4 regions of the Halobacillus amylolyticus genome follow, and region 2 is predicted to be linked to each of the others. Evidence: riboswitches for the same ligand, from Rfam matches in the RefSeq annotation. Region 2 holds a riboswitch; each other region holds the start of a gene.
The links. A riboswitch is a leader RNA that binds a small molecule or an ion and turns the genes downstream of it on or off. The one in region 2 is predicted to bind S-adenosylmethionine.
Positions count from the first base shown of each region.

Region 1: linked by a shared signal. The riboswitch ahead of MUO15_RS09160 (sodium:solute symporter family protein) and the one ahead of MUO15_RS07795 (hypothetical protein) in region 2 are both predicted to bind S-adenosylmethionine.
Region 3: linked by a shared signal. The riboswitch ahead of MUO15_RS04615 (phosphoadenylyl-sulfate reductase) and the one ahead of MUO15_RS07795 (hypothetical protein) in region 2 are both predicted to bind S-adenosylmethionine.
Region 4: linked by a shared signal. The riboswitch ahead of metK (methionine adenosyltransferase) and the one ahead of MUO15_RS07795 (hypothetical protein) in region 2 are both predicted to bind S-adenosylmethionine.

Region 1 covers NZ_CP095075.1:1,743,032-1,750,348, forward strand. Annotated here, with positions in the region: gene MUO15_RS09140 (HAD family hydrolase) at 97-714, opposite strand; partial or broken gene MUO15_RS09145 (phosphotransferase) at 927-1,717, opposite strand; gene MUO15_RS09150 (GIY-YIG nuclease family protein) at 2,241-2,960, opposite strand; partial or broken gene MUO15_RS09155 (malonate-semialdehyde dehydrogenase) at 3,348-3,497, opposite strand; gene MUO15_RS09160 (sodium:solute symporter family protein) at 3,612-5,114, opposite strand; SAM riboswitch class I at 5,347-5,454, opposite strand; SAM riboswitch class I at 5,667-5,770, shown strand; gene MUO15_RS09165 (LLM class flavin-dependent oxidoreductase) at 5,879-7,261, shown strand.
Region 2 covers NZ_CP095075.1:1,476,477-1,483,793, forward strand. Annotated here, with positions in the region: gene MUO15_RS07765 (PLP-dependent cysteine synthase family protein) at 1-220, opposite strand, end outside; gene MUO15_RS07770 (S-ribosylhomocysteine lyase) at 242-700, opposite strand; gene MUO15_RS07775 (class I SAM-dependent DNA methyltransferase) at 704-1,345, opposite strand; partial or broken gene MUO15_RS07780 (DEAD/DEAH box helicase) at 1,563-2,743, opposite strand; partial or broken gene MUO15_RS07785 (M14 family metallopeptidase) at 2,882-4,068, shown strand; gene MUO15_RS07790 (DinB family protein) at 4,085-4,570, opposite strand; gene MUO15_RS07795 (hypothetical protein) at 4,586-4,873, opposite strand; SAM riboswitch class I at 5,224-5,330, opposite strand; gene argH (argininosuccinate lyase) at 5,420-6,793, opposite strand; gene MUO15_RS07805 (argininosuccinate synthase) at 6,786-7,317, opposite strand, start outside.
Region 3 covers NZ_CP095075.1:874,269-881,585, reverse strand. Annotated here, with positions in the region: gene MUO15_RS04630 (GNAT family N-acetyltransferase) at 1-103, shown strand, start outside; gene MUO15_RS04625 (GNAT family N-acetyltransferase) at 223-768, shown strand; gene MUO15_RS04620 (DinB family protein) at 958-1,428, shown strand; SAM riboswitch class I at 1,587-1,705, shown strand; gene MUO15_RS04615 (phosphoadenylyl-sulfate reductase) at 1,815-2,546, shown strand; gene cobA (uroporphyrinogen-III C-methyltransferase) at 2,613-3,389, shown strand; gene MUO15_RS04605 (sirohydrochlorin chelatase) at 3,408-4,160, shown strand; gene MUO15_RS04600 (uroporphyrinogen-III synthase) at 4,250-5,059, shown strand; gene MUO15_RS04595 (assimilatory sulfite reductase (NADPH) flavoprotein subunit) at 5,148-6,992, shown strand; gene cysI (assimilatory sulfite reductase (NADPH) hemoprotein subunit) at 7,234-7,317, shown strand, end outside.
Region 4 covers NZ_CP095075.1:4,023,645-4,030,961, reverse strand. Annotated here, with positions in the region: gene MUO15_RS20285 (tetraprenyl-beta-curcumene synthase family protein) at 1-378, opposite strand, end outside; gene MUO15_RS20280 (alpha/beta hydrolase) at 428-1,198, opposite strand; gene MUO15_RS20275 (gamma carbonic anhydrase) at 1,269-1,784, shown strand; gene metK (methionine adenosyltransferase) at 1,876-3,072, opposite strand; SAM riboswitch class I at 3,308-3,422, opposite strand; partial or broken gene pckA (phosphoenolpyruvate carboxykinase (ATP)) at 3,859-5,450, shown strand; gene ytkD (RNA deprotection pyrophosphohydrolase) at 5,538-6,023, opposite strand; gene MUO15_RS20255 (DUF6612 family protein) at 6,292-7,125, shown strand; gene MUO15_RS20250 (hydrolase) at 7,168-7,317, opposite strand, start outside.

The sequences.
Region 1 (7,317 bases), 270 kb from region 2:
AAATAGGAAATTCCACAATTGAGGAATTTCCTATTTTTTATTTCTATGAAAGTCCGACTACTTAAGAATGTTATAAACTATTGTTATACGATCTATCTAGAACATTTTCACAAGATCATCAAACTTCTCAAGAATATCATCATATTGACTTACTTGTCCAAATCCGTATTTTGCATATACAAATGGAATTCCAGCATATCTAGCTGCTTTTAAATCACCTTCCGTGTCTCCAACATAAACCGGTTTGGATAGGTTATTCCTTTCGATAATTAAGTTAATATTTTCTCCTTTTGAAAGTCCAGTTCTCCCCGGATTTTCAAAATCTAAAAAATATCTTTTAAGGTTATGATACTTATAAAAAGCTTCAATGTAGCCCGGTTGGCAATTGCTAACGATGTATAATTTATATTTCTGTGAAAGCTCCTTCAGAACTTCCTCCACGTTTTTATAAAGAACACCACCTTGTTTTTCCAAGTATTCATTTTCTACATCGCAGCACTCTATTATTAATTGTTTCCGAGTATTATCATCTAAGTATGGAAACAGCTTTCTACTTATATCGTCCATCTGTAACCCCATTGTCCCTTCAAGGTCTTTCCTTGTTAATTCCCTCTTTATTTGATCATTTTCCTTTATTATACTGTTCCACGCATTGAGGACTGTGTCTATAGAGTCCCAAATGGTACCATCTAGGTCAAAAATAATACTATCCATATGGATTTTTCCTCCATCTTAGTTTATTAAAAATTGACGTTCTTCCCTATGAGCAGTTTCAAAATTGTTCCACAATGCTGCCCTTTAGACGTATAAGAACAGTAAAACGGATGGTATTTAGAAGCCCTTTACTCAACTCTTTCGCCCTTATTACGGAAAAACGTTTCAAAGACTCACTTGAAGGAATCCATCCGTTAAATAAAAATCTATCCTTAAGCCCACTCTTTGCCATGTTCACGAATAAATTTAATATCGTTTTGATAATGTTCAAGATGCCCTTCATCTACCATCTTTTGAAAAGCAATGTCACCTTCACTCGCTTTTCTTGTAATTGTTTTACATAACCCTTCTAATCGTAGCAATACCATCTCCAAATAATCTTCTTCTATTCCCCACCGTAAGATTCAAAAAACAATCTAACTCTTTGTTTTATACGGTTAGCCTGCTGTAGTGATTGATAATAAACTTCCTCCCCTGTTTCAGAGAGATAAAATCTACTTAAGGGGACACAAGTATAAAGAGTATAAGCTATATCCCAAAGTCTTGGACCAGGTCCGGCAACATCAAAATCAATAATCCCTAGTGGTCTTCCATGATTAAAAATAATATTGTATCTAGCAAAGTCATTATGGCATAATACCTCCATTTTGTGTGGAGTATTATCTATCGGTTTCCAGTCATCTGATAATGGAAAATCACTCACAGCATCATGATAAAGACGGAGCATCTTCGCTATATCTTTTAAAACATCATCAGACCACATGTATTCTTTTAAAGGATCGTTACCAGCTTCTCCTTCAATAAAGGATAATATTTCTCTTCCTTTATCATCAATACCTAAAAACTTTGGTGCATAATTATAACCTTTGTTTTCCAAATGCTTTAATAGCTTATGAATTTTGGGACTATCTGACTTTAATTCTCGTCGCACAGTATTTCCAGAACGATAAACGTTAGAGACGTTTCCTCCTGTTAACACTTCCTCGTTTTCATGGTTTGACATCTATATCTCCCCCTAATATAACTTTCTATTGTTTGTGGGATTTAATTTATGAATCGAACGAGACTTACCTTGCTCATAGAAGCAATAACTATGAAAATAGCACCTAATATTGTAATAATTGAATCTTTCGCTTTGTCCATTACATTTTCATCATAGAACTTGAGGTTTATGCCTATATCCTAATTAATAAACACCGAACTGCAAAACTGATTCCAGTAAGACTTCCAATTACAGTAGCGATTGAAGCACCGAGTAATAATTTTAAGTAAGAGAATATTGGCCGTATTAAATTCGTATTTCCTTTGTTTCTTTGTTGGGCTTTCTACGGAAATCTTTCTGTAGTGGCATCTATGCTATAGATGTAATAAATTCCTTTGAACTAGCTTGCTCCCATCTATCACGTACCATAATTCTTTATTAAGCAGGGTTAATATTATTATTGACTATTTAGTATGCTTAACTTCCCTTAATCACTTACTGGCACTCCTTTATTACACTTAGTTTGATGCTTAACATCTGTACGTTAGCGCACGGCAGGATAGTCATATCGAGATTGAGTTATAAACTGTACTATTTCAAGAAACTCATCAGGATTGGTATCAAACCATTCGTTTCCAAGCGCTGTTTCAATTTTTTTATTTCTATAAGTAAGTATATTATGGATAGATTGCTCCAAAACATGTGAGTTATTTGTCTTGATAATTACTGCTATTTTTGGTTTTTCCGGTAAAGCTGTAGAAGCCTGTGTAAGCACCCTTTGTAATGGATCTCTGTCAGTTTTTCCAATTTTGCATGCCCACGTATTTTTTTCTAGATTACTAGAATTCATTTCATATGTTGGCAAATAGTATAAATAGACAGTACCACTCCCTTCTCCAAAAACAAAATCAGCATCATACTCTTCCTTAATTGCCTCACTTGTTTCCGTTTTCTGGCTGGTTAAATTATGATCAGATACTTCTACTTCACTAACTTTTAAATCATTATTAGTAATAAGCCAATAACCATAAGAAGGATTCTTAGCTAATCCTTCTTTCTTTAATTTCTCTAAGGCCTTTTTCAACATTCTTGGCTTGTCAGCTACGTTTGCCTCTTTCCCACCTCTAGCTAAATGAGCTGCTGTCACCTCATTAACAATCGTTTGTCTCATCTCCACTCTTTCGTTAAATAATTCTAAAATGAGATGCCTGCATATGTATGGTGTAAGCGGTAAGTTCTTAAATTGATATTCATAAGTTTCCAAGTACTTGACCCCCATCTTTTCTCTATATCAGCGCAATTTATTTTCAAAAATACATTTTGTTATTGAATTAATTTGCAATGCTAGCTAAACTTAAGACTTTGGTGCCCATCCCCTATACGTTTACGTATCAACACAACAGGGGGCAGGCACCTTTATTTGCTTCGTATAAATAGTCCTCTATCCCTGGTCTGTATGCTGCCCCATCTCAGATTGTTGAATTACATTTATTTTGTGGAAATTGCACAATCAATAGATTTAGGATTATGCTAAACCCTTCAATAAAGAGCCTCCAAGCAGCATTTGAAAAAGCTACTTGGAGACTGAAGTCATGATTTCGATAGCCTAAACTCCTTCAAGTACAATCCTCCTAAAATCCCTTGTCTACCATCACACCCAACGAGTCTTCATCACTTTCTTACGAGTATAAAACTCGATCCCATCCTTCCCGTTAACATGCAAGTCACCATCGAATGAATCCTTCCATCCTGAGAACGGGAAGAAAGCCATCGGAGCTGGTACACGAATGTTTACACCCAGCCATTGGAACATCCAAGCAGGAACCATCATTGGAAAATTGAATGGGGTATTTCCTAAGTGATTCTACTTTTGTTTGTGTCAAAGTAATAACCTCTTAAATGTTGAGTTAATCGTTTAAAGCACATCTTTTAAAAAGACATCCTCTTCTTCTTTTGTTACATTAGACGTCGTGACTAAGCTCGTCACGATCATCACAACAAATCCAGCAGCAGCGGCAAGGAACAAGGATATATAAATATTTTCAAAGACATTCAAACTAGTAAAAAGAACATAGAGTCCCGTACCTGAAATGAGCGAGGCTATTGCACCGTAACCATTGGATTTCCCCCATAAATAGCCCAATACAATCGGAGCAAGGAGGCCACTGATAATCGCTGAGAAACTAAACTGAATCAGGATCGCCAGCGAATCAGGTCGATCGAGCGACAGGTAAAAGGTGGCCAAACCAACAAAGATGAGCGAGCCTTTGGCTACTTTTACCGAGCGTACATCCAATTGATGTTTGGATAACTTCCCTTTCGAAAGGATCGGAGCCAGCACCTTGTACAGATCGTTTCCAATGCTTGACGTAATACTCAAATACAAGCTGTCTGTACTTGATAGAATCGCTGAAATAATCCCAACGATGATAATCGCAGCAATGATTGGTGGAAAGGCTTCTAGTACATAGACGGGAATGGCCGAGTCCGCACTACTAAGCGATGGAGCCAGCACTCTAGCTGCCAGACCACCCAACACCATTAACACGGTAATGAAGAACATGCCAAGCCCCGCTGACATCGTAAACGGCCGAAGCTGATCCTCCGTTTCCAGTGATAACACTTTATTAAGCAGGTGCGGCATGACAACAAAACTAATATGTAAAAATTGAACCGACAAAATAGCTAAGACACTGTCATAGGGTCCGTTTAGCGGAGCGATCAATTCTGGATCGATCGCTTCTAGTTTAGTAGAAAGCTCACCAAATACATTCAGTCCCCCACCTATCGTCCAAAATAATGACGCAAAGATCAGGATAGATGTGATTACCATCAAGGTTCCTTGGATACCATCCGTAACAATTTGGGCAAAGGCACCGCCAAGTCCAATATAGAGAATCGTAATGGTCACACCAATCAGAATCCCCCAGAAATAAGGAATGCCGATAACGGATTCAAAGATTGTCGCCAACCCGACATTTTGACCGACAATATAATACACGTTAAACAATACTAAAAAAGTGACGAGGACTTGCAAGGTTTTGCTGTTATATCTTCTCCCAAGCCATTCAGGAAGTGTGGAAACTCCGCCGAACTTCTTTCCATATTTCCAAAACTTCTTAGCAAATAGCAGAAGAGCGATCCAGCCAGCCCCAAAGCCACCGAGCGTATACCATAATACTGAAACTCCATGTTCATAAGCTAGACCAGGAACACCTACAAACAAATTGGCACTAGCGAAACTTGCTGCATAGCTTGCCCCTACAAGCCAAGGGCTGACATTCCCTCTTGCTGTTGCAAAACCGTTCATCGATCTACTATGCTGATTCCCCTTTTTTCCAATCCATACAACAAAGACAAAGTACAAAGCCAGAAGACTGACAAGCGTCCATAACAGTGGTCCCGAAACAATTCCCATTAGTTATTTTCCTCCTTTGACCTTGGATAGACTTTATTCCAAATAAGTAAGCCAAGCCCCCAGAACACGGCTAGGGTAATAAAATAGATTGTAAACATGTACATTTCTCCCCTCATTTTGCTAATTATGTCTAACTTTATCCAACGTTCTTTAGCCTGTTATAAAGTTCTTTTCAATGAAATATAAAAAAGCCCCTTTCAAAGAAAGAGGCTGAATTCATATATGCTCCAACCTCTTATCTTCCAGACAAATAAAGTCTGTTGGAAGTAGCACCGTTCCCCTTGTAGGGTGGTTGCCGGGCGTCGTAGGGCCAAATCCCTCAGCCAACTCTTGATAAGAGTGAAAAACTATAAAATTATTCAAATAATCTGATAAACAGCATCATAGCAAAGTTTATATTTCCATGTCAACTCTCTTTTTTCAAAATTTGGGTTTATTAATCCTAAATACACCCTGACTAATCTGCGAAGGAACAGAATTTTTTAAAAATTAACATTGACACCTTTTGGGATATGCTGTATATTTTGGATCACATAAAAATTTAATTATAATTTCTTATCACGAGAGGTGGAGGGACTGGCCCTTTGAAACCTCGGCAGCAGACTGTAGTAGTACTGTGCCAATTCCAGCAAGCTCTATGGCTTGAAAGATAAGGAGGAGTCCATACATTTGCGTTTTCAACCTCTTCTTTTTCTTTAAAGAAGAGGTTTTTTCATGTGTTTGAGGTTGGAAACACTAAAAAGGAAATCTAGGGAGGAATACAGTTGACGAAACAAATTATTTTAAATGCCTTTGAAATGAATAGCGCGATGCACAATTCTCATGGGTTGTGGAAACATCCAAGAAGTCAGCGCCACCGCCGCTATAAAGACTTAGATTACTGGATGGACTTAGCTAAACTATTAGAAAGAGGCAAATTTGATGCCGTGTTTCTCGCCGATGTACTAGGAATCTATGACGTTTATAAAAAAAGTAAAGACCCCTCGATCCGTGATGGATTGCAGGTTCCTTTAAATGATCCTGCCCTGGTTATTCCAGCGATGGCCAGCGTGACCAAGCATTTATCCTTTGCGATGACGGTCAGCACCACCTATGAAGCTCCATTCGGGAATGCTCGGCGTTTCTCCACCCTCGATCACCTGACTAAAGGACGTATCGCGTGGAACGTGGTTACCTCTTACCTGCCAAATGCCGCGCGCAACTTTGGCCTTGAGAATATGATCAAACACGACGAACGCTACGATATCGCTGATGAATATCTTGATGTGTCTTATAAGCTCTGGGAGACGAGCTGGGAAGATGATGCCGTCGTTGAAGATGTCGAAAATAACACACTGGTTGATCCGGATAAAGTTCATGAAATTAATCACGAAGGAAAATACTTTTCCGTGGAAGGGCCGCACCTGAGTGAACCATCCTTACAACGGACACCTGTCCTCTATCAAGCCGGCACATCCGAACGCGGACGCGAATTCGCCTCCAAGCACGCCGAGTGTATCTTTGTCGGCGGCCCGACACCAGAGCGAATTCACTACTATGCCGATGATATTCGTAAGCGTGCGGAAAACCACGGCCGCAATCCAGATAATATTAAAATCTTCTCCTTCCTTAGCGTGATTGTTGGCGAAACAACAGAGGAAGCGGAACAAAAGTTTGAAGAATACGCACGTCACTGGAGTGCAGATGCCGCTAAAGCACAATACGGAGCAAGCGGCTATGACATCGGCGAGTATGAAGAAATGGATCCAGATCTTCCTTTTGAATACACAAAGTCCACAGAAGGCGGCCACTATAAAGCGGCCACACTAACAAAAGACGCACCTAAGAAGCTAACCGTTGGCGAAGTGCTCAATCGCTTTGAGTCACCAGACCGTAATAGTATTATCGTTGGAAATCCGACTGAGGTTGCCGACGCAATCCAGTTTCAATTTGAAGAGTCGGGTGTGGATGGCTTTAACTTGAACCATTTAGTAACCCCTGGGGATCTGGAAGACTTTGTTGATTTGGTGATACCAGAGCTGCAAGAGCGTGGATTGTATAAGAAGGATTACCAGGAGGGTACGTTGAGAGAGAAGCTGTTTCCGCATGGGGAAAGTGGGCTGCCTGAGGATCATCCTGGGAGTCAATATAGATATTCATTAACGTGATTATCTTGATGGGCTAAAGTTGACATCTCTACTATCCCATCAGTAATACACGCAAG
Region 2 (7,317 bases):
TGCCGGCCGTTGGTTCAATAATAGTACCGCCCTTTTTCAATAAACCTCTTCCAAGTGCATCCTCAATCAACTTTAAACCCAGACGGTCTTTAACACTACCGCCTGGGTTCATGAATTCAAGCTTAGCAAAAATACGTGCCTGATTCGGTATCGATGAGTGGGTCAGCTCAATCATTGGGGTATTGCCAATTAATGATTGTACGTTTTTGACGTAAGCCATAGGTTACCTCACCCTCCGAATTTAAAAGACTTGATCCCATTCATCGCGTCTATCCAGCAAGTCTTTCGCAAGTCCTTTTGCACCTTCTAGGCTGTGACTAGCCGCGAATCCACACTGCACCTCATTACATGCCGGAACTTCATCTGCTTCAAGCACATCTTTCAATGTATTTTCCAACAGCTGAAGGACATTTTCATAACTGTCATCATTGAGGACTGCTAGATAAAAGCCTGTTTGGCATCCCATTGGTCCAATATCGATAATTCGGCTGTGATGGTCACGACTCTTCTCTGCCATCAGGTGCTCTAAAGAGTGCAAAGCAGGCATATCCATGTACTCTTTATTGGGCTGTTTTACACGAATGTCGTATTTATAAATTTTATCCCCATGGTCTCCTTCGGTCACACCGACTAGGCGTACATATGGTGCTTTCACTTTCGTATGGTCAAGGTTAAAGCTTTCTACATTCATCTTAGGCATAAACTATTCTCCTTTTTTAGCTTGTATTAACCAAGCGAATTTGTTCTTCTGTTTAAAGGATACCTCAAAACCTGCTTTGAGAAACATTTGTTCAAGGTCATTGAGATAGGCATAATATTCTTCCTGTAAATCTTGTGCCAAGTTAAGATAACCTTTTTCCTCAGCATCCTTTACTAATGACAGTTTGTGGGCTTCATCCTTAAAAAGTGTATCGATGAAGATAATCTTCCCACCTTCTTCAAGTTTATCATAATACGATTGTATTGCTAATCGTTTCTCACCTTCGTTTAAATGATGAAACGCGAAAGAACTAACGATTGATTTGATTGGCAACTGTAAGGAAGGAAAATTAATAAAGTCCCCTTCATACACAGCCGCTTCCGGGCACTTCACGTTTGCAATCCGACGCATTTCTTCAGATGGCTCAACTCCCGCAACCACTTTATTTTGGGCAACCATCTTTTTCGTTAAGTTGGCCGTTCCAACCCCAAATTCTAAAACTGGTGAAACCGCTAAATCAGCCAGCTCCTGGAGCATAGCCTCATAGCCCTCAAAAACCTCTTTATATTCAGGATCTTTTCCAGATACCGTATCATCATAAGAACTTGCCCATTGATTGAAAAGGTCGACAAATTCAACTCCCATTAGCTTCAACCCCTTATTAATGATAATTCCTATCTATATACTCGGAATTATATATTTAATTTATCATATTTAACGGACTGACTCAATGTTATTGTTTTTTGAAAAGTTTTAGAGGAAAGACACAAAGGCAATTGCTCTCTAAGCCGTATCGATTGTCCCCTAACCCCATTTTTCCATAAAAAGAGTGCAGCCTGTCTCTGAGCAGGCTGCACTCTTTTTATCTTTTTCTTCGTTTAGACGAGCGTTGCTGTTTTTCCGAACCAAACCGTTCTGTTTCTTTCCGAGGAGATAGAGCGTCTAATGTTCTTCTGTGGAGCTTCTCCCCAATACCTTTTTCTATAACTTTTAGTGCTTGTCGATCTTTAGGCGCGATAAAGGTAATAGCGAGTCCTTTTCCGCCGGCTCGGCCTGTTCTGCCAATTCGGTGGATATAACTCTCGGCATCTTGCGGCACATCATAGTTAAAAACATGGGTAATCCCTTCGACATCCAGCCCCCTTGCTGCTACGTCTGTCGCAACCAAATATTGAATTTTCGCATCACGGAAACGCTTCATCACTTTCTCTCGTTTCGCTTGAGACAGGTCCCCGTGAAGCTCATCAGCTTCGAATCCTCGACTGAGCAAGGCTTCATTCAGCTTTCTAGCCCTCCTTTTTGTCCGGCAAAAAATCAAGGCTAGAAAGGGCGGTGTTCACCCATAATCTTTAGTAAAGCATCTTGTTTAGCCCGGTCCGTTGTTTCATAGACAAGCTGCTTAATCTCTGACAAGGTAACTGTCTCTGATTTAACCGTTACGCGCTCCGGATTTGTTAAATATTTTTTCGCTAGGGAGTTAACCTGCTGTGAAATCGTAGCAGAAAAGGCGCTCGTTTGCCGGTTTGCAGGTGTTTGCTGTAAAATAGCGGCCACATCAGGGAGGAAGCCGGCTTCAAGCATTTGATCTGCCTCATCCAACACGACATGTTCAACAGCGCCCAAGTTTAACGTCTCCCTGCGTAAGTGATCAAGAAGGCGCCCAGGCGTAGCCACAACCAGGTGAGCTCGTCCATTTAATTTATGTGCCTGCTTGGCGACATCTTGTCCACCATAGACGGCCAGCACATTCACATCCTTAGGGAGCAGCTTTTCCGCTTCACTTGTTATTTGCAGGGCAAGCTCCCTCGTTGGGGTAACAATCAACCCCTGAACTTCAGATCTCCCGACATCTATTTTTTGTAAAATTGGCAGTAGAAAGGCAAGCGTCTTCCCTGTTCCAGTCTGTGCCTTTGCAATAACATCCTTCCCATCCAGAAGCCTCGGAATTGTTTTTTCCTGAATGGGGGTGGGGGCCGTTACTCCATGGATTCTAAGCCTTTCAACTAATGCGCCTTCTATCTCAATATCTTTAAATGTTTTCATCTCATTCACTTCTTTCCTCATTTCCTCCTTCTATTCTAACTGAAATCTTTAAGCTGTGAATGCTTTTGTAAAAATAACCTCATGTACTCGTTTCAAAACCCATATAATATAGGGAACAACAATGTTAGGGGGCCATAAATGGATATTCAAGTAAGACAAGGAGATACACTTTGGTACTATGCCAATACATTTAATGTTCCTTTATCCTTAATTATTGATTCTAATCCTTCTGTTATTCCTACTAATTTAAATGTAGGCCAGACTGTAAGAATACCTGGATACCGTTCCTCCATCTACCAAATACGGCCAGAAGACACGTTTTATAAAATTGCTACAGCTCATCAAATTTCTTTAGACAATCTGCTTCTATTGAATCCAACTGTCAATCCAACCTCACTACAAGTGGGACAAACGATACAAATTCCCAAGCGAGTGACCACACCTGTTGTGAATGGCAATCAGAATTATGACTTCCAGGTTTTAACGAATCATTTAAACCAGCTTTATGAGCTGTATCCTTTTATTAGGAGAGAAGCGATCGGAAATAGCGTTATGGGGAAAGACTTAGTGGAGTTACAAATTGGGCGAGGACCAAGGGTGGTTCACTGGAACGGCTCCTTTCATGCTAACGAATGGATAACGACAGCCATCATTATGGAATTTTTAAACACATATTTACTATCACTAACGAATAGAGAAACCATTCGTGGAAGGCTGATGAATCCTTTTTATGATCAGATCACCTTATCTATTGTTCCGATGGTTGATCCCGATGGCGTTAACCTCGTACTAAACGGGCCTCCTGAAGGTGAATTCGGAGAGCTCGCTCTACAAATTAACAATGGCAGTTCCGATTTTAGTGGATGGAAAGCTAATATACGTGGAGTTGACTTAAATAACCAATATCCTGCCATGTGGGAGGTAGAAGCTGCCCGCAAACCAACGGAACCAGCCCCCGCGACTTTCCAGGTTATCAGCCGTTAACGGAACCGGAGAGTATTACAATGGCAGAATTAGCCGGAACTCGTTCCTTTGATAAATTGTTGGCTTTTCATACGCAAGGGGAAGTCATTTATTGGGGATATGAAGGGCTTGCCCCACAAAGGGCTGAAGTGATTGTGAATGAGTTTGAAAGAGTAAGTGGTTATGAACCCATCCAGTTTATTGATAGCTATGCTGGATACAAGGATTGGTTTATTAAAGTATGGCAGTGTCCAGGTTATACAGTTGAATTGGGAAGCGGCGTTAACCCCCTCCCGCTAAGCCAATTTGAAGAAATTTATCAAGAAACACTGGGGATATTTTTAGCGAGCATTTATATGTAGATAAGATGCCTGCTCCTCAGGCATCTTTATCATTGAGAACTTGTTTAATTTGCTCAAAGTGATGCACGTCATGCTGCATAATCCCTTCCAAGTATTCATATAAACTTACTTTACTGGATTGCAAAGATATCGCCTCTTCGTAGCGAATATCCTCAATATCATTTAATCGATTCACAAGCTCACGTCTCGTTTGCTCGAATAAATCAACCGTTTCTTCCTTACTGTCATTGCGTGCTTGAATAGCTGCTTTCTCATTCATTACTTCAACATCAGGCGGCACTGGCATATCCTGTGAGGTGAACAGGTACGGCAAACGTTTATTTATAATAAATTCATCCCATAGCACAAGATGGCGTACAACTTCCGCTACGCTCCATTTACCTTGTTCAATTGGCAGCCTCCATGATTCCTCCGGCAGTTGACTTAAGGATTGTACCCAATCAATCGAATCTTCGAAATGTCCAATGACCTGCTGTTTTTTTGAAAAACCTTGACCATTCATAACGCCACTCCTACTCTAGTTACTTTCCACTTCAGACTGATCCATATGTCCGTCATGCTCCTCAATAATGCTTAAGGCACTTTTGTACCCCTCTTCCTTCACATCAAATTGTAGTAGATGGGTCAAATGGCGATCTGAGCCAGGATTTTTGAAATTGCTTAATGGAACTAATCGAGCCAACAGCGATGAATCATCTGGGATTGGTTCAACAAGCTCGTTCTCAATTTCAATCTTTTGCAAGGAAGCTTTAGCACTTTCAGCATCATTCTCCGTCTTAAAATAGGCCTCTACGTGTTTAGTCATATCGTCATATCCTTTCATCGTTTTTACTGTTATAATAGCCCTTTTTCACCCATCTCAAACATACTGCCGTTTATCCTCATAAAACATGACTAACACACAGGTATGGTATGACGAGATGTTTTAAGAAGTGACAGTTGGCCTTAACCGTGATGCTTCCAATGCTATTGGCTAGCACTTTAATTACCGCATCCTCCATGGGGATTGTGTAATCCTAATCGTACGTCTCGATGAGTTACTTTCGGTTCCTTAGACCGCTTTAGCCACTCGTCCTTATTCATCCCATATCACCCGCTTCTTGAATAATAAAAAGCCCCTTTCAAAATGAAAGAGGGTGAAGGTTGTACTTCGACCTCTCATCTTCCGAACACAAACTATGTCCGTTGGAAGTAGCACCGTGTCGATAGACCGGTTGCCGGGCGTCAAAGGGCCAAATCCCTCAGCCTGCTCTAGATAAGAGTAAGTAAACGTTATTAAGTTACTTGTCATGTTACAAATAAACCATACTAAAGTCAATAGTATTCAGAATATTGACAAAGTTAAATTACATTATTTAATGTGCTGCTTTGCCAACTCAAGCTGTTGTGCCACCTGTTCAAATCCTGTGCCACCTTCACTTTTCCGGGCAGCCACAACCTGTTCGGGAGCTAGTTTTGCAAAGATGTCCTTTTCAAACAGCTCAGAAAATTCCTTATACTCATCAAGCGTCAAATCAAGCAAATATTTATTCTTTTCAATTGCATAAAGCACAATCTTACCGATCACCTCATGAGCCTGGCGAAACGGCAACCCTTTTACGGCCAAATAATCTGCAATATCGGTTGCATTCGAATAATCCTCGTTCACCGCCTGACGCATATTCGCCCCCTTCACTTCCATTGAAGCAAGCATCGGAGCAAGCAAGGAAAGCGCCCCATCAAGCGTCTCCACCGTATCGAACATCCCTTCCTTGTCCTCCTGCATATCCTTATTATAGGCAAGCGGAAGACCCTTCAGAAGCGTGAGCAGCCCCATCAGATTACCGTAAATCCTTCCTGTCTTGCCACGCAGCAGCTCAGGCACATCCGGATTCTTCTTCTGCGGCATAATGCTCGAACCCGTACAAAACGCATCATCAAGCTCAATGAAATCAAATTCCTGACTGCTCCAAAGAATCAATTCATCCGACAGTCTTGAAATATGTGTAATTAAAATGGATGAGATCGACAAAAATTCCAGGATGAAATCCCGATCGCTGACGGCGTCCAATGAGTTTGGATAAACGTTATCAAATCCGAGCGTCTCCGCCGTCATCTTTCTATCGACAGGGTAAGGCGTACCAGCAAGTGCCGCCGCACCAAGCGGCGACCAATCAATCCGTTTCACACTGTCCTTAAGACGCTCCTTATCGCGCTCAAACATCCAAAAATAGGCAAGCAAATGATGGGCAAACGAAACCGGCTGTGCTCGCTGCAAGTGTGTATAACCAGGAATGATCGTTTCGACATGAGATTCCGCCTGGCTGACAAGCGCCTCTTGCACCGCTTCAACAAGCTGAATGAGATAAGTGGTTTTTTCCTTCAAATATAAGTGCATATCAGTCGCTACCTGGTCATTCCGGCTTCTCCCTGTATGGAGCTTGCCGCCAACAGGACCAATCTCATCGATCAACAGTTTTTCAATATTCATATGAATGTCTTCATGTTCAACAGAAAACGTCACTTCTTCGTTCTCAACTTTCTTTTGGATAATGTTTAATCCTTCTATGATTTGTGCAGCTTCCTCCTGAGAAATGATCCCACACTTTCCAAGCATATCGACATGCGCAAGACTGCCTTTTATGTCCTGTAGAGCCAGCCTGTCATCAAAACCGATCGAAGAGGTGTACTCTTCGACCAGCTTATTGGTTGGTTTAGTAAATCGTCCGCCCCAAAGTTTACTCATGCACACTCACCGGCTGCTCATCAGCCTTCTTCGCCCCTGCTTTATGCACATCAGCATGCACTTTCGTCGGCAGTCCCCATAATTTAATAAATCCGACCGCGGCATCATGGTCAAAGGCATCTCCTTTCGTATACGTGGAAAGCTTCTCATTATAAAGGCTCACTGGAGATTTTTTCCCGATCACCTGATGATGTCCCTTGAACAGCTTCACCTTAACCGTACCTGTCACCACCTGCTGTGTTTCCTCAACAAAAGCTTGCAAGGCCGGTTGGAGTGGGGAATACCATAGACCGTCATAAATCAATTTTGACATTTGCTGATCAATCGTTGCTTTGTACTGGGATACTTCTCTCGTCAATGTCAAAAACTCAAGTTCTTTATGGGCATTGATCAAAATCATCGCCCCCGGGTTTTCGTACACTTCTCTTGATTTAATCCCGACGAGACGATTTTCAGTATGGTCAATACGTCCAACCCCATGCATGCCGCCTAAATCATTCAATTTCTCAATCAAAGGAACAATA
Region 3 (7,317 bases), 600 kb from region 2:
TGGAAATGTAGGATCGATAGAAGTGGCTAAGAAAATTAGGATGGACTTTGAAAAGCGTACCGTGCTATCAGGGCAAGAGGTACATATTTACTCTGTGTCCTAGTCAAAACAAGCGCTTCATTTGCTGTGCGCATTTTTAAGGAAAGGGTTTCGCCGGGATATTTAACGCGACAGAGATTTAGGTAGGCCAGAATCATTTTTAAATTATGAATGGAGTATATCATGATAATAAACAAACGAGATTTTTACGTTAAGGGGATAAATTATACTGTTAGATCTGCAATCGATAGAGATGCAAAAGAATTGTCCGCACTAAGATTACAGATTGACGGCGAGACCGAAAATTTGGACAGAGAAAAAGGGGAGGCGTTCATAGATATACCGGGATTTGAACAGATTATAAAAACGGACACTGAGCATTCAAGAAACTTATTTTTAGTTGCTGTAGCTCATGATCGGATCGTTGGGTTTTCAAGATGCGAAGGAATTTATTTGAATAGATTTTCTCATAAAGTAGAATTTGGGGTATGCATATTAAAAGATTTTTGGGGATATAGGATTGGGGAAAATCTTTTAAAAGAGTCTGTTTCTTGGGCGGACGCAAATGGCATTAAAAAAATTGCTTTGAATGTTTTAGAAACAAACGATAAAGCCATTAAACTGTATAAAAAGCTTGGCTTTGAAATAGAAGGTGTATTAAAAAAAGACAAAATTCTTTCTGACGGTAAATACTATAATACTATTATTATGGGAAGATTTAAGGAATGAGGCCTTATAAAACAGTCGAGTCCATCAATTTACATAAATAAAAGGATGTTTACATGCTCAAAAATAAAAAGGTTATTATCACAGGAGCAGCCTCCGGAATTGGCAAGGAAATTGTAAACCAATGTTTATAAGAAGGTCTCAAAAATTTATTCGAGTGCACTGAAAAGATAAACAAAAGGACGGGATGAAATGAATTCTATAGAACTAGTGAAGCTAAACTTGACTGAAGTAAGAAGACGAAGTATTAAGGTATGGTCCTCTATTCCATCCGATGTACTACAATGGAGACCTGATGAAGAGGCAATGACCTCCTTAGAGATGATTCGGCACGTATTAGAGAGCGAACACTATTACCATATGGCGATTAAAAATAAAGGCAGCTTAAGCAATTTTGAATCTCCCTTTGATAATGTCCCTTTACAATCTGTTCAGAAGGAATTGGAGTTTGCAGAGCCTTATCGTGAAGCTTTTTTAGAAACGATATCAACTTACAAAGCAGAAGACCTTTCAAATATAAAGATTGATCGCTCTAATGTTGGATACATACGAAGTTTGGGGGACATGCTTTTACGGATTGCCTATCATGAATCGATACATACTGGTCAGTTATTAGACTATTTGAGAACAGCAGGTGTTCCTAGAGCTGATATTTGGGATTAATAATAGATGTAAATAATTGTCTTTATGTCAAAACTTTATGAAACGGTCTTTTTTCAGAAAGTATGAAAAATTAATAATTTTCCTTTAAACCATTGACATTTTTTCTAAAAGGGAATAATATATTTACCAATATCAAATACCACAATTTCACAATTTAATTCTTATCGCGAGAGGTGGAGGGACTGGCCCTTTGAAGCCTCGGCAACGGGTCTGATGGATCATTTATCAGAGACTGTGCCAATTCCAGCGGGTGCATTAGGCACTTGAAAGATAAGAAGATAGGTAGTTATATGTTCGCATCGAACACCTCTCTTCTTACTTTTGCTAAGAAGAGAGGTTTTTTAATGTTAAATTTACGAGCTTGCTTTAGTTAGAAGGAGGAAAATATGAGCAATAACATCGTTTCGTATGAGAATTTCTCTGGTGATCCATTTGAAAGCTGGCACCCTTCGGATGACACAAAAGGCGCTGCCAGTGTATTAGAATGGGCTTATCAGTCTTATGGTGAATCAATCGTCTATGCTTGTAGTTTCGGAGCGGAAGGTATTGTGTTGATTGATTTGATTTCTAAAGTGAAGAAAGATGCAGAAATTGTGTTTCTTGATACAGATGTTCACTTTCCAGAAACTTATGAACTGATCGAAAAAGTGAAGCGGAGATACCCGCAGCTTCACATTCATATTAAGAAACCGGATTTGACTTTAGATGAGCAAGCGAACGAGTATGGTCCAGCATTATGGAAAAAGCAGCCAGGCCAATGTTGTTATATTCGAAAAATCAAGCCGCTTGAGGATGCGCTTAGTGGGGCAACAGCCTGGATTTCAGGGCTGAGGCGAGAACAGTCTCCGAGTCGAAGTCACACTGATTTTGTAAATAAGGATGAACGGTTTCAGTCGATTAAGGTATGCCCCCTAATCTACTGGACATGGGAAGACGTTTGGGATTATATCCGAGTAAATAGCTTGGATTACAATGAATTACATGATCAAAAGTATCCAAGTATCGGTTGCATGCCTTGTACTGAGCCAGTAACTGAACAGGGGGACGATCGTTCTGGGAGATGGCAAGGGTTTAATAAAACAGAATGCGGTCTCCACACTTCAGGAAACCAGTCATAAAAATTAAGTAGATTATTTCTGTAAGCTGATTTAAAAATTCATTGCAACAAGGGGAGGAGGTGGCTTATGAAAAAAGTTTATATCGTCGGTGCAGGACCCGGTGATCCTGATTTAATTACAGTGAAAGGCTTGAAGGCCATTCAGCAGGCGGATGTCATTCTATACGATCGATTGATTAACAAAGACTTACTTGATGAAGCGAGGGACGAAGCTGAACTGATTTATTGCGGTAAGCGTCCGGATAATCATTCTTTAGACCAACAAACCATTAATGGGCTTCTTTGTGACTTTGCCTTACAAGGGAAAACAGTAACCCGCTTAAAAGGCGGGGATCCCTTCGTTTTTGGTAGAGGTGGAGAGGAAGCCGAAGAATTAGCAAAAAGGGATATTCCTTATGAAATCGTCCCTGGGATCTCATCTGGTGTAGCTGCTCCTGCTTATGCTGGTATTCCAGTCACACACCGTAACTATAGTTCGTCTGTAGCCTTCCTATCAGGAGTAAGCAAATTCGGACATGATCAGGAAGAGTATTGGGAGCATGTAGTGAAAAGCATGGACACTTTGTGCATTTATATGGGTGTCAAAAAACTTCCGGAAATTTGCGCGAGACTGATTCGACATGGCCGCGCTCCCAGTACACCGATCGCTCTGGTGGAGTGGGGGACGATGGAACATCAACGTACCGTAACAGGAACACTAGAGGACATTGTAGGGAAGGTCGAGGATCTCGAGAATCCTTCGATGATAGTCGTAGGAGAAGTCGTGAAGCTGAGGGAGCAGCTGCAATGGTTTGAACAGATGAAAGACGAGGAAGAAATGCCTGTTCCTTCTATTGTTGGTTAAAAGGAAGGGGATGGTTACATGCAAGCAGTTTTATATGTAAGCCACGGTAGCCGTGTTGAGAAGGCGCGTAAGGAAGCCGTTTCCTTGATTCAATCCGTCCAGGAGCGTATAGACGTTCCTCTTCAGGAAACCTGTTTTTTAGAACTGGCGGAACCGGATATGGCTCAAGGAATTAAGAATCTCGTCGAGCGAGGAGCCACTAGGGTTGCTATTATCCCCGTCTTATTGTTGAGTGCGGGTCACTACTATACGGATATACCGGAAGAGATTAATCGTGCGAAGCTCCGCCATCCGCACATCCATTTTGTTTATGGAAGAACGATCGGAATCCAGGATCGGGTGATTGATATTTTAGTCCAACGTGTGCAGGAAACAAAGGTGGTCCGCCATTCAGATGCGAACATCTTGCTAGTTGGAAGAGGCAGCCGTCATTCAGAGACCAAAGAATCGATGGAACAAATTGCACATAAATTATGTTCGAAAATGGACGTCGCTAATGTAAATGTCAGCTATTTAGCGGCCTGTTCACCTTCTTTTGATGAAGGATTGCAAACTTCGCTGAAAGAAGGGTGGTCACAAACTTTCGTGATTCCCTACCTTTGGTTTACCGGGCTGCTTATGAGGTCGATGCAGGACAAAATCAATGGGATGCAGGAGAAAAGTCAACAGGTGGTCCTGTGTCAATATCTTGGGAACCATCCTATAATGATCGACGCATTGACTGACCGAGTTCATGAAGCCTTGCAAAATGAGCACAGCTTGAGCCAATGATGAATCATATATGAATGATACATTGCTCCTAAGGCTGAAGTGGTGATCCATAGGAGGAGATGGATATTCCAATGATAGGGGGACGAGGTATGAATGGTTTAGATGGAAAGCAAATTGGAGTGGCTGCTGATCGGAGTGCTGAACCACTAAGCAACTTGATCCACAAAAAAGGCGGTAACCCAGTAGTTTATTCCATCCAAGGGAAACAAACGTTAAACGAACAGACTAGCTGTCAGAATATAAAAGATTATCTATCCGAAACATTTGATTGGACAATTTTTACGACAGGGATAGGAGCTAAAGCCTTGGCCGACTCGTCAGTAGAAGCGGGACTTTACCCTGCATTTATTGAAAAATTAAACGAAACGAATCTGGCAATCCGTGGAAAGAAGACACTGAATTGGTGCAAGAACAATGCTGTCCAAGTCAGTATGGTGTCCGAAGATGGAACAATGGAAAATCTCTTGAGGACATTTGCTGACGAACAAATAGCTGGCAAACGGCCACGTGTTTTTTTGCAAGCTTATAATCAAGATGATGCAAAGCTAAAGGATGAACTAGAGAAGATTGGCTGTTCGGTTTACTTGTCACAGCCTTATTTCTATGAAGCTCCTATTCCGCAAATCCTTAATGAATTAAAAAAAGCTGTCATTGAACAATCCCTTGATGCGGTAGTCTTCACAAGTAAAACACAGGTCAAAAATTTATTGGCGGATTATCCTGACACCCAAAAGATCATTCAGGCTTTCAATAAGCAAGTGCTAGCAGTGGCTGTTGGAAAAGTTACAGCAAATGAACTGAAACGTAATGGGATCTTGAACGTCCTTCAGCCCGATCATCCTAAAATGGGGCCGATGGTAGTGGCGCTTGATCGTTACTACCAGCAGGTAAACAATTGAATAAACTCTTGTTCACATTAGGTCGTGAACGAAGATAGCGATTCAGGATAAAAAATAAAAACAGAAATTTTTTGTGAGGTGGGTATATTTGCAGTTCCAGGTGATGAACAGTCCTTTTAAAGAAGAACAAGCGGAGCTACTAAATCAGGTGCTCCCAACTATGACAGAAAATCAAAAAATTTGGCTTAGCGGGTATTTAGCTAGCTCTCAGTCCACAGCATCTACTGCTACAGCTGAGCCTGTTGTACAGAATGTCTCGGAGGCCGGGGTCTCCTCTCAAAATGCAACAGAGAATGTAACACGCGAAGTGACGATCCTCTTTGGTTCGCACACTGGGAATTGCGAAGCATTGGCTGGGGAGATGTCGCAAAAGCTAGAGCAGCAGGATTACAAGGTAACGCTCTCAATGATGGATGATTTTAAGCCAAAGGCATTAAAAAAAGTTGAGGACTTACTCATTCTGACGAGCACTCATGGTGATGGAGATCCGCCAGACAATGCGATGGCTTTCTATGATTTCCTACATAGCAAAAGAGCTCCAGAGCTTGAAGACCTCAGATATTCAGTTCTCTCCTTGGGTGACAGCTCCTACGAATTCTATTGTCAAACCGGCAAAGAATTTGATAAACGACTGGAGGAATTAGGGGGGAAAAGGATTTATCCCCGTGTTGATTGCGATCTCGATTTTGAGGAGCCAGCAGAAGAATGGTTTGAGGGCGTGCTAGCTACATTAAATAATTCCAAGGAGGTTAACCGCGAAGGTGAGCAACCCTCCCAATCAGAGCGGTCAGATGCGTCAACAAATCAGCCAGCCTATTCAAGGACAAATCCGTTTAAGGCGGAAATTCTAGAAAATTTGAATCTCAATGGTCGTGGTTCGAACAAAGAAACCCGCCATCTTGAGCTAGATCTTGAAGGATCTAATTTAGAGTTTGAACCGGGTGACAGCCTCGGCATTTTCCCAGAGAATGATTCTGTCTTGGTGGATCAGCTCATTGAAGTGATGAAGTGGAATCCAGAAGACCAGGTCCCAGTGAATAAGCAAGGGGAATTGCGCCCATTGCGGGAGGCCTTAACCTCTACCTTCGAGATCACAGCCTTGACGAAACCGCTGCTTGAGAAGGTGGCACAGCTTTCTGCCAATGAGGAGCTGAATAAGCTAATAGTAGATCAGGAGGAACTAAAAGCCTATCTATATGGGCGAGATCTTATTGATTTGGTACAGGATTTTGGACTTAGGGATGTTTCAGCAGAAGAATTTATTAAGATTCTACGAAAGATTCCGCCACGCCTTTATTCGATTGCGAGTAGTTTACATGCGAACCCAGATGAGGTACACCTTACGATTGGTGCGCTAAGATATGACGCACACGGACGTAAACGAACAGGTGTCTGTTCTGGACAGTGTACGGAACGATCACAGCCCGGCGACTTGTTACCAGTTTTTATCCAACGTAATTCGAATTTCAAACTTCCTGAGAACCCAGACATACCCGTCATTATGATCGGGGCTGGGACCGGTGTCGCACCTTATCGAGCTTTCCTGGAGGAACGGGAAGAGATCGAGGCAGAAGGAGACACATGGCTATTCTTCGGCGAACAGCACTTTGTCACAGACTTCCTTTATCAGGTTGAATGGCAAAAGTGGCTTAAGGAAGGGGTGCTTTCAAGGGCAGATGTCGCATTTTCTCGTGATAGCTCTGAGAAGGTATATGTGCAACATCGTATGCTTGAGAAGAGTCGTGACCTTTATCAGTGGCTACAAGAAGGAGCGGCTGTTTATGTATGTGGTGATGAAAAGTATATGGCAAAAGATGTAGAAACGACCTTATTAACTATTCTTGAGCAAGAGGGAAACATGAGCCAAGAAGAAGCGGAAGCGTATCTTGTTGATATGCGTAAGCAGAAACGTTACCAACGCGACGTATATTAGAGGTTGTCAGATAAGCGTTGAATCTCTTCGTTGGCTTGTTTTTCCGTTACTCACGTATCTAAAGCATTTGAGGAACTTCTACGTTATGCACTTCCTGTGCAAGTCCGTTACTCAAAACTACACCGCCTCGATCTTCTTGCGACGCACAGGACGTGGCGATCTCTGTCGACCTTCTAATTCGGAAACTTTTGAACACACACTATTAACAAAAATGACAGTTTCATAGGAAAGGAGTTAAATCATGACAAACAAAGAACTTACGCACCAGGATGGACCGCCAAGCGATATGGAAAGGATTAAAGACGATAGCAACTATCTGCGCGGT
Region 4 (7,317 bases), 1.6 Mb from region 2:
CACCAAATAACCGCCATCATCTTTGTCCTCCCGATAATAATAATAATCTTTTATATTATTTTCAGGAGTCAATGCATCAATCATGGCTTGATGGAGCATTCTGAAATCACTGGGATCCATAGATGTACTTCGGTCGCATAAATTATCTAAATAATCGCTGATCGTTTGATAAGCGACAATAAAGCGAATCGACTCTTTCCACCTCTCTCCAGCTAATAACCCATAAATGCTGCCGCCTTCACAATGAAAGGTCTTAGATTCAATGCTTGCAAGAGCTTGGTTTTTCAATTCTGAATTCGGAATTGCCTTCGCCTTATTAATCCATTGATTAAGTTCAACGTGTACCCTAGGGAAAATATCCTTGTAGACCCGGACCATTAAGTGTAAGGCGTTTGTGGGAACTTTACCAGCCAAGAGCAAGCCCTCCTTATCGCATAGGTTTCGATAGCTGTTGTTGCATAAATTGTGTAGCAAAAGCATAGACCTGTTTCCATTCGGGCTCATTAAATAGCTCATGATAAAGCCCTGGCCATTCTTTATAGGTTTTCTCATGAAGGTCGATTTTATGAAACCATTCCTTGGTCTTCCATGCATCTATCATAAGATCTTCTCCAGCCTGCATAACTAATATTGGAACATCAGGAAACTGATCAACCTTGGAAAAAGCTTGTCTGATCCCTCTTTGGAACTCCCTATACCAACGAACCGATACTTTCTTTAAGATAAGCTGGTCATGTTGATCACGTATTCTAACCGCTTCACTTTTTGTTACGTATTCCGGATTGAATTGAGTGTCGACCTTTAATGAAGGCCACAAATAATTTAAGATTTTCGAAGCGGCTTCCATTGGTTTTGAAGCACCATTTAAAATTCCCATTGCAGGCGAGGACAAAATTACTCCATTTACTTTTGGTTTCAATTCTTGCATCGTGCGAATAACTGCTAGGCCTCCCATGCTATGTCCCAAGAGGAAAACGGGCCCCTCATCAATTTGCTGCAGCCATTTCTCAATCGTTTCTATATACTGATCAAAGGAGCGAATATGTCCTTTCACGCCCTCTGAATCACCCTGTCCTGGCAGATTTTGACCAAGTACGCGGTATCCGTCCGCTTCAAATTGCTTAATCAAATGATTATATCTACCAATGTGTTCGAATGCTCCATGAACGATAATTATGGAAGCTGGTGTAGAGCTCATTAAGGAAACCCCCCCACAAAAGAATTACACTTTGCTATACTGGTTATATTCATATTATAGGGGGGATAACATGATTTGCGAATATAATGGAAGACTGCCACAAATTGACTCTACCGTATACATAGCTGAGGACGCCGTCATTACAGGGGATGTAACGATCGGCCCCTATTCAAGTGTTTGGTTTAAAACAGTCATACGAGGTGACGTAGCTCCCGTCCGAATCGGAGAAAAGGTAAACATTCAAGATTTAAGCATGCTTCACCAAAGTCCGAATCAACCGCTTATCATTGAAGACGGAGTAACCGTAGGGCATCAAGTGACACTTCACTCTGCCCATGTAAAAAAAGATGCCCTTATTGGAATGGGATCTCTCATTTTAGACGGAGCTGAAATAGGAGAAGAAGCTTTTATTGGAGCGGGTAGTCTTGTGCCTCCCGGAAAAGTGATTCCACCTCGCACATTAGTTTTTGGACGACCTGCTAAAGTGATACGTGAATTAAATGAAGATGACTATAAGGAACTGGATCGCGTTCGAACAACCTACATTGAGAAAGGACAAGTCTATAAAAAACAACAGGCTAAATAAACGGGCTTGATTTTAAAACAAAGAAAACCGTTCTTTATCGCAAAGAACGGTTTTCTTTCCTATCTAGAAACTTGATTTCTTATACTTTTTCTTACTGAAGTCGATTTTTCAACTCTTCAGCCCGGTCTGTTTTTTCCCAAGGGAACTCAACATCCGTACGTCCAAAATGACCGAAAGCAGCTGTTTGTCGATAGATTGGCCGGCGAAGATCAAGCATTTTTATTATGCCGGCAGGACGAAGATCAAACAACTCTCTAACGGCCGCAACAAGCTTCTCCTCTGAAACCTTGCCAGATCCATGTGTATCAATGGAAATCGATACAGGCTGTGCTACACCAATTGCATAAGCTACCTGAACCTCGCAGGAATTAGCTAAGCCTGCAGCTACGATATTTTTCGCAACATAACGGGCTGCATAAGCACCAGAGCGGTCAACCTTTGTTGCATCTTTACCACTAAATGCGCCACCTCCATGACGAGCGTACCCGCCATATGTGTCCACGATAATTTTTCTACCTGTTAAACCAGCATCCCCTTGTGGCCCGCCGATGACGAATCTACCCGTAGGATTAATAAAGTATTTTGTTTTTTCATCAATAAGATGTGCTGGCACAACAGGCTGAATAACATTTTCTTTTAAGTCCTTTTGAATCTGCTCAAGTGTGATCTCCTCAGCATGTTGTGTTGAGATCACAATGGTATCGACACGAACAGGTTGATCCTGATCGTCATATTCAATAGTTACTTGTGTTTTACCGTCAGGACGCAGATAGGAGAGTGTACCATCATTTCGTACATTAGAAAGACGCTTCGATAATTTATGAGCAAGAGAAATCGGTAGCGGCATAAGTTCTTTTGTTTCATTATTTGCATAACCAAACATTAAACCTTGGTCGCCTGCACCGATCGATTCAATTTCTTCATCACTCATTTGACCTTCTCTAGACTCAAGTGCGACATCTACTCCGCCAGCAATGTCAGGAGATTGTTCATCAATGGCTGTTAAAACAGCACACGTATCAGCATCAAATCCGTATTTTGCTCTCGTATATCCAATATCCTTAATAGTTTGACGAACGATTGCAGGAATATCTACATACGTATTTGTACTGATTTCTCCTGAGACAAGTACTAGTCCAGTCGTAACTGTCGTTTCACACGCTACACGTGCATTGGGGTCATTTTTTAAAATTTCGTCTAAAATAGCATCGGAAATCTGATCACAGATTTTGTCAGGATGACCCTCTGTTACAGATTCTGATGTGAATAACCGGCGATTGGCAGTCATTCTCTAAAACTCCTCCTTCTGTTAAGTACAAAAATTATACGGAACTCTTTACCAGTATGAGTAGAAATCGCTATGTTTCTATGATTTCATTAACGTCGATCTTCTATCCATCGCACAATTCACCTTATGTGTACATATAAATATGTACTAACTTTAAAATTGTGTTGGACCATTTCCCAATAAAAAGAAAAAACCCTTCCTACTTAATAAAGAGGAAAGGGGCTGCTTCCTTTCGCTCTTATCGTCCAAGGCATACCAAATTGCCTTGCTCCAGGTTAGCACCATGTCAAAGTGATCTGACGGTTGCCGGGTTTCGCAGGGCCTGTCCCTCCACCGACTCTGGATAAGAGAGTATCCGTTCGAAATAATCGTACCGAAAACAACATTTAATGTCAATTAGTTTACTATGTTTTAAGAAAAGCGTCGAAGCTAGACAGTAGAAAAGCGGAAAGGGGCGCTTAGACCTGAACTAGTGGAAGTTCGGCTAAGATCGGGGAAAGAGGAAGTTCGGCTAAAACGAAACGTCCTGTTTCAACGTCGAACTGGCCCGCGTCCTGCGGGGCCAAGCAGAGCACTGCAGTGAAGTGGTTTTCCTTCACAGAAGTGCTCTGCTTATGTCGCGAGTGTCGAATGTGGCGACTATATATACTGAAGTAGTTTTATAAAATAAAATGAAAGCATTTTCAGGATTAGTATGGTTTATTAAATTGAATGTGCTATACTAATAATCAAATTAAAGCACCTGATGCTTTTTATTAATTTCAGAGTAAAGGCGGGTAGACACATATGAGTGCCATTAACCAAATGTCAGAACTAAATCAACTGTTAGCACAAGAGCACGTCCACCATTTGTCAGTACCACAACTTGTTGAAAAAATACTCTCTCGCAAAGAAGGAACGTTAACCGATCGTGGGGCTGTTCTAGCTACAACGGGCACCTATACTGGTCGGTCTCCTAAGGACAAATTTATTGTGAAAGATCATGTATCTGAATCAGATATACAGTGGGGGAGCACTAACCAGCCCATCAATGAGCAAACATTTATCCGTTTGTACCACAAAGTATTAAAGTATTTAGAAACACGGAATGAACTATATATATTTAAAGGCTATGCCGGGCAGATGAAAAATATCGACTCCCTATCCAAGTGATTAACGAATTCGCCTGGCATAATCTATTTGCCCATCAAATGTTCGTTCGTCCTGATGAACAGGAGCTTTCAAACCATGAGGCTGAATTCACAGTCGTTTCTGCACCTACTTTTAAAGCAGATCCCAATCAAGATGGAACGAATTCAGAAGCGTTTATCATGATTTCCTTCAAGCATAGAATCGTACTGATTGGCGGAACAGAATATGCTGGGGAAATTAAGAAGTCAATTTTCTCAGTCATGAATTACTTGCTTCCTAAGAAAGATATTCTGCCTATGCACTGTTCAGCGAATATTGGCCAAGAAGGTGATGTAGCGCTGTTTTTTGGTTTATCTGGCACAGGAAAAACAACCTTATCAGCAGACCCTGCGCGACGTCTTATCGGCGATGACGAACACGGCTGGTCACATAATGGTGTCGCAAATATTGAAGGTGGCTGCTACGCTAAATGCATTAACTTATCACCCGAAAAGGAACCACAAATATTTGATGCGATTCATTTTGGCTCCGTTTTAGAAAATGTTGTGCTCGATCCAGATTCACAAAAACCTGATTACGACAATACTAGCTTGACTGAAAATACTCGGGCTGCCTACCCGCTGCATCATATTAGTAACACAGTTGAACCAAGCATTGCCGGACATCCAAATGCGATTGTTTTCCTTACTGCTGATGCTACTGGGGTCCTGCCTCCAATAAGCAAATTGACAAAAGAACAAGCCATGTATCACTTCTTAAGTGGATATACAAGTAAACTTGCTGGCACCGAGCGCGGGGTTACTTCCCCACAAGCTACTTTCTCAGCCTGTTTCGGCTCACCATTCCTACCATTAGCACCCTCAGTATATGCAGAAATGCTGGGAGAGAAAATCGATCAATTTGATACAAATGTTTATTTAGTCAATACAGGTTGGACCGGTGGAGCTTACGGTGAAGGACAGAGAATGAAACTTTCTTACACTCGTTCCATGGTTCATGCAGCACTAGAGGGGGAACTTAATTCTGTGGAGACATATACAGATGGAGTATTTGGTTTACAAATCCCACTCCATTGCCCTGGTGTTCCAGACGATGTTCTCATACCAAGAAAAACGTGGAACGACCCTAATGCTTATGACAAGAAAGCACAGGAATTAGCAGCGAAGTTCCACGAAAATTTTAAGCAATTTACACATGCCAGTACGGCTATTAAAGAGGCTGGACCTGCCTCTGGCAGAAATAACTAATGTTTCCTCATTTCCTCAATATAAATAAAGAGAGCGTGCAATAATAATTTGCACGCTCTCTTTCGTGTAAAATTTGATCACCTATGCCTATTCAGCAGGCTTCCGCAAAAATTTTTTTCTAATTTGGCTCATACAACAAGGTAACACTTCATCCTTCATCATAAAGCTATACTGCTCGTTGCTGACAATTCCTTCAGGAAGTTTGGCCAGCAGGACAGGACCATGTGTTTCAAAATAATGCGACTGCTCATTCAACCGAGAAATGGAAGCAAAATACACATTTTTAATGATGGTGCCCCCTTTTCCAGCTACATGGTATTGACCTACATAATCAATATGCGCAATACTAGCACCTGTCTCCTCTAGAACTTCTCTAACTGCAGCGTCTTCAGCTGTTTCGCCTTGCTCTACTTTGCCACCTGGAAATTCAAGCCCACGGTCCTTATGTTTTGTTAACAGCCATTCATTTTTATAACGGCAAATAACCCAAACATGCTTCGGTGACTTTGAAAATGGATGATTATCAAAAGATAATTTAACTTGATTTCTGTAGTAATCATTAAATGTTTTCATGCAAGATCATCTGCCTTTAATCCGTTGTTATGTAGTGAATATGGAAAGACGTTCCATTCACTCGTGTTCATTGCTATATAAATCGTATCATAAGCAAGCCGAATTACAAACAGTAGTGTTCTTCTTCCCATTTGTAAACTATAATTACGTTACCCTTTTGCAGTAATGAGGTAAACATTTAGAAAGAAAAGGATTTTTTGTATATTTTTGAAACAAAAAGTTTTTTCACTCGTATGTAATAGTAGTACATTATCGAAAGGGGATCGTAATGAAACATAAAAGTTGGATGATTATCAGCTTGTTATTTATTATGCTTGTGTCAGCAGCTTGCTCAAGTGCAGAAGGAGAAAAAGCTAAAGAAGTATTTGCAAAATCTTCTGAAGCATCTAAGAGCTTAGACAGTTTAGCCATGAGTATTAATATGACACAAAATATTAGTCTTCAGTCACCTAAAGGCACAGACACAACTGGAAGTATGCCAATGAATATGCCTATTAAAACAACGATCGATTCTAAAATGCAGATGGACCCGATAGCGTTTCATCAAACAATTGAGATCTTCGGGCAAACCGTTGAACAGTATTATTCCGATCGCGGCATGTATATGTCCCAGCCAGGTAAAGATGGCTGGTTTAAAGCTCCTAAAGAAATCGTTGAGCAGCTAAATCAAGTAAGTGCAGCACAGCAAACACCTGCAAAACAGCTTGAAACGCTACAGGAGTATGTAGATGAATTTAACCTTGAAGAAAAAGAGGATTCCTACATCCTATCTTTTAGTTCAAAAGGGGAGGACGTTCAAAAACTGATTAAAAAAACCATGACCGAATCGATGCCGAAAGAATTACTACCTGAGGATTTACTGAAAGGATTAACAGTTGAAAAGGCAAGCTACACCTTAACCATTAATAAAGATACCTACTACCCAGAAGCAATCGAATCAGCCATGGACTTTACTATGGAAATGGATGGAGAAAAAGCATCTATCAGCCAAGAAATGAGTGGTACGTACAGCAAATTTAATGAGGTTGGAGAGATTACAATCCCTCAAGAAGTCATTGATCATGCTAAAGAAATGCCGGGATTAAGTTCATTACCTCAATAAACACGCGAAAACAACCGCTTCCTTTTTTAAGGAGGCGGTTGTTTAGTTTAAATCCTTTAGTATGCCCATTCCGCTAATATGCTGCCTCGTCTTTTCATCTCCTAAATCATAGAGCATCTGAAACGCCCTCATCATCCCTTCATCATACTCATCGTTTGAACTATCTTTGTGATATTCCTCAAACGGGACGTG